One region of the Streptomyces sp. NPDC002446 genome, then DNA from elsewhere that is predicted to be linked to it. Evidence: riboswitches for the same ligand, from Rfam matches in the RefSeq annotation. Region 1 holds a riboswitch; the other holds the start of a gene.
What was found. Region 1 has a riboswitch for ZMP and ZTP ahead of ACWD6P_RS16915 (bifunctional 5,10-methylenetetrahydrofolate dehydrogenase/5,10-methenyltetrahydrofolate cyclohydrolase). Riboswitches for the same ligand answer to the same signal wherever they lie in the genome.
Positions count from the first base shown of each region.

Region 2: it holds a riboswitch for ZMP and ZTP, as region 1 does, so the genes downstream of both, ACWD6P_RS13795 (serine hydroxymethyltransferase) here and ACWD6P_RS16915 (bifunctional 5,10-methylenetetrahydrofolate dehydrogenase/5,10-methenyltetrahydrofolate cyclohydrolase) in region 1, are expected to answer to the same signal.

Region 1 is NZ_JBSFYC010000026.1:7,053-9,246, reverse strand. It holds gene ACWD6P_RS16915 (bifunctional 5,10-methylenetetrahydrofolate dehydrogenase/5,10-methenyltetrahydrofolate cyclohydrolase) at 69-923, opposite strand; ZMP/ZTP riboswitch at 945-1,033, opposite strand; gene ACWD6P_RS16910 (hypothetical protein) at 1,073-2,107, opposite strand.
Region 2 is NZ_JBSFYC010000019.1:25,588-27,781, reverse strand. It holds gene rocD (ornithine--oxo-acid transaminase) at 1-1,081, opposite strand, end outside; ZMP/ZTP riboswitch at 1,270-1,360, shown strand; gene ACWD6P_RS13795 (serine hydroxymethyltransferase) at 1,400-2,194, shown strand, end outside.

The DNA of each region.
Region 1 (2,194 bases):
GTCCTCCCGCGATCATACGGACGGCAGGCACCGCACGGCCGCCCGCTTCCGGCCGCAATGGCGCCCCGTCAGACCGCCTGCAGCTGACGGGTCGCGGCCTCGACGGTCTGGGTCAGCAGGGTGGCGATCGTCATCGGGCCGACACCGCCGGGGACCGGGGTGATCAGGGAGGCCCGGGCGCTCGCCGAGTCGAAGTCCACATCGCCCACGTTGCCGGGGTTGGAGCCGGCGTCGATGACGACGGCGCCGGGCTTGATGTGTTCGCCGGTGAGGAGGCGGGGCCGGCCGACGGCGGCGACGAGGATGTCGGCCTGCCGGGTGATCGACGCCAGGTCGGCGGTGCGGGAGTGGCAGTAGCTGACGGTGGCGTTGCGGCCGAGCAGCAGCATCCCGACGGGCTTGCCGAGGATCGCGCTGCGGCCGACCACGACGGCGTGCTTGCCGGCCAGTTCGACCTCGTAGTGGTCGAGGAGCCGGAGGATGCCGGCCGGCGTGCAGGAGGCGAAGCCGTCACCGCCGAAGCTCATGGTGGCGAAGGAGTGGAAGGTGACGCCGTCGACGTCCTTCTCGGGGGCGATGGCCTCGAACGCGGCGCGCTCGTCGATGTGCGGGCCGACGGGGTGCTGGAGCAGGATGCCGTGGACCCCGGGGTCGTCGGAGAGCGCGGTGACGGTGTCGACCAGCTCCGCGGTCGTGGTCGTGGCGGGCAGGGCGACATGCCGCGACCGGATCCCGGCCTTCTCGCAGCGGGCGCGCTTCATACGGACGTACATCGCCGAGGCGGGGTCGTCGCCGACGAGCACGGTGGCCAGGGTGGGGGTCTGTCCGGTCTGCCGGGTGAGGGCCGCCGCGCGTTCCGCGGCCTGTTCGACGATGCTGCGGGCCAGTGCGCTGCCGTCCATGAGGCGGGCGGTCTGGGACATCGGATGCTCCTGAGCGTCGTGACGGATCGCCCAGGCGCGCGGCACTGGCCTCGTATGGCCGGGCCGCTCCCCGGTGGTACTCCACCCAAGCGCCAGTCACGGCCCGCCGTCCACTGTAATCGACGCCGGGATGCCCTTGAAGACCGGCGTCAGGCGCCCCCGTGTCCTGGTGCCGGGGTGGGCGTGGTGGCCTCCCATTGGCTGAGGATGCCGTCCCAGTCGTGCTGGGCGGTGGTGATGGCGCTGGCGTCCCATGTGGGAGCGGAGTGCTGCTGTTGCCCGTCGTACGCCTGGTAGTCCTGGTAGCCCTGGTACTCCTGATGGCTCCGGTAATCCGTGTGGTTCTGATAGCTCGGGTACGACTGCTGTCTCCAGGCTTCGTGCTCGTACTGGGGCTGCGACGGTCGCTCCCGCCAGGGCAGATGGGCGGTGTCGTGCTGCTGGGTGGGCGGGAGCGTGGCCATCCGGCGGTGGCGGCCCAACCGGTCCTGCGGCGGTGCCGGCGGGGCGGTCTGGCGGCCGTCGGCGGACAGCTGCTGGGCGCGGGCCACGAGGAACCGGACGTCGAGACCGAGTTCGGTGGCGAGGGCCGTGAGATCGACTCCGGTGTGCCAGCTGCTCATCAGGACCGCGTCGAGGGCGGGCGCCCAGGTCGGTTCGGTGACCTGCGCGGCGGCGGCCGGAGGCGGGGCGGCCGCGGGCGTCGGCGTGGGCGCGGTGGCGTGGCCCGCCGGGACCTGGCCGGGCGCCGCGGGCTGGCCCGGCGCGACGGGCTGGCCCGCGGGGTGGCCGGGCGCGACGGGCTGGCCCGCGGCGGGGTGGCCGGGTGCGGTGGGGTGGGCGGCGGCCTGCTGCGCGGCGGGCGGCTCCTGGGCGGGGGGCTGCTCGGGCACGGGAGGCTGCTCACGGGGCGGCGCGGGCTGGGACAGCAGGCTCTTGGCGACCGCGCGGGCGTCTTCCTTGCCCACCGTGCGGCGGGCCAGGCGCACTTCGCGTTCGTCCAGGCCGAGCAGGTCGGCCACCACCGCATCGCTGCCCACGGTCACGGCGAAGGCGGCCAGGGTCCGCGAGCGGCGGACCTCGGCCTCGTCGAGGAGTCCCTGCGTCCGGCGGACCTCGTCATCGCTGCTGCAAAACGCCTGTGCGAGTACCGCATGGCGCTCCCACAACTCCCTCGGTTCCATGACTGCGACAACGTTCCTTCGTCCGGATTGGTCTGCTTCCCGGCAATAGATCACTGCATGGGGTGATATTCGAGGGTGTTCCGCCCC
Region 2 (2,194 bases), on a different contig from region 1:
GGGACGGGTTGATGTCCACGCCCGCCCACAGCCCCCGGCCGCGTACCGCGTCCACCGTGCCGTCGCCCACCAGCAGCCCCAGCTCGCTGTGCAGATGCCCGCCCAACTCCGCTGCCCGCTGCTGGAATTCGCCGGTCCGCAGCATCGCGATGACCTCCAGCGCCACCGCGCAGGCGAGCGGGTTCCCGCCGAACGTCGAGCCGTGCTCGCCGGGCGCGTAGACGCCGAGCACCTCGCGCGAGGAGACCACCGCCGACACCGGCACGACTCCGCCGCCCAGCGCCTTGCCCAGTACGTACATGTCGGGCACCACGCCCTCGTGCTCGCAGGCGAAGGTCCGGCCCGTCCGGCCCAGCCCCGACTGGATCTCGTCCGCGATGAACAGCACGTTCCGGCGGCGGGTCAGCTCCTGCACGCCCGCCAGATAGCCCGGCGGCGGCACCAGCACGCCCGCCTCGCCCTGGATCGGCTCCAGGAGGACGGCGACGGTGCGGTCGTCGATGGCCGCCTCCAGCGCCGCCAGGTCGCCGTAGGGGACGATCTCGAAGCCGGGGGTGTACGGGCCGAAGCCGGCGCGGGCCTCGGGGTCGGTGGAGAAGGAGACGATGGTCGTGGTGCGGCCGTGGAAGTTGTTCTCCGCGACGATGATCTTGGCCTGGCCGTCCGGGACGCCCTTGACCTGGTAGCCCCACTTGCGGGCCGTCTTCACGGCCGTCTCGACCGCCTCGGCGCCGGTGTTCATCGGTAGCACCAGCTCCATCCCGCACAGCTCGGCCAGCTCGGCGCAGAAGTCCGCGAACCGGTCGTGGTGGAAGGCGCGTGAGGTGAGCGTGACCCGCTCCAGCTGGGCCCTGGCGGCGTCCAGCAGACGGCGGTTGCCGTGCCCGAAGTTCAGCGCGGAGTACCCGGCGAGCAGGTCCAGATAGCGCCGGCCCGCCACGTCCGTCATCCAGGCGCCCTCGGCGGTGGCCACGACGACGGGGAGCGGGTGGTAGTTGTGCGCGCTGTGGGCTTCGGCGGCGGCGATGCTGCGTTCCGTGGACGTCACCGTGACTCCGTTTCGGTAGACCGTACGGGACATCCGGGTCATATGCCCCGAGGTGTCCCTCTATATTGCCGCGTGGGTGGTTTGCGCGGAAGGTGTGGGGGCGGGTGGAAGGTGTGGCGGCGGGCGGAAGATGTGGCGGTGGAAGGTGTGGCGGGCGGAACGTGTGGCGGCGGTCCGCGCGCTTCCGGCACCGGCGCGCAGGGCGGTTGTCTAGACTCAGCGGTGCGCATCGCGACTGGCGTACGGGGAATCGACCCCGAGGGAGCGGTGCGCGGACACCATCACGCGGTGCCGCCCGCCTGGGCACCCGGGACCCGACCGGAGAACCGATCGAGCGCCCCGGAGGACGCCATGTCACAGCCCCTCACGTCCCAGCCCCTCTCCCATCCCGCGCTGCACGCCGCCGACCCCGAACTGGCCGCTCTCGTCGGCGCAGAGGAGCAGCTCCAGGCCGACACCCTGCGGCTGATCCCCAGCGAGAACTACGTCTCCGCCGCCGTCCTGGAAGCCACCGGCACCGTCCTGCAGAACAAGTACAGCGAGGGGTACGCGGGCCGTCGCTACTACGAAGGCCAGCAGAACATCGACCGCGTCGAGACGCTGGCCGTCGAGCGCGCCAAGGCCGTCTTCGGCGTCGAACACGCCAACGTCCAGCCGTACTCCGGCTCGCCCGCCAACCTCGCCGCATACCTGGCCTTCGCCGAGCCCGGCGACACCGTGCTGGGCATGGCGCTGCCGATGGGCGGCCACCTCACCCACGGCTGGGGCGTCTCGGCGACCGGCACGTGGTTCCGCGGCGTCCAGTACGGCGTACGCGCCGACAGCGGGCTCATCGACTTCGACGAGGTGCGCGACCTCGCCCGCAAGGAACGCCCGAAGATCATCTTCTGTGGCGGTACGGCCGTCCCGCGCACCATCGACTTCGCCGCCTTCGGGGAGATCGCCCGCGAGACCGGCGCCGTGCTCGTCGCGGACATCGCCCACATCGCGGGCCTGATCGCGGGCGGCGCCCACCCGTCCCCCGTCCCGCACGCGGACGTGATCTCCACGACCACCCACAAGACCCTGCGCGGGCCGCGCGGCGCGATGCTGATGTCCCGGGCGAGCCACGCCAAGGCCCTCGACAAGGCCGTCTTCCCGGGCCTG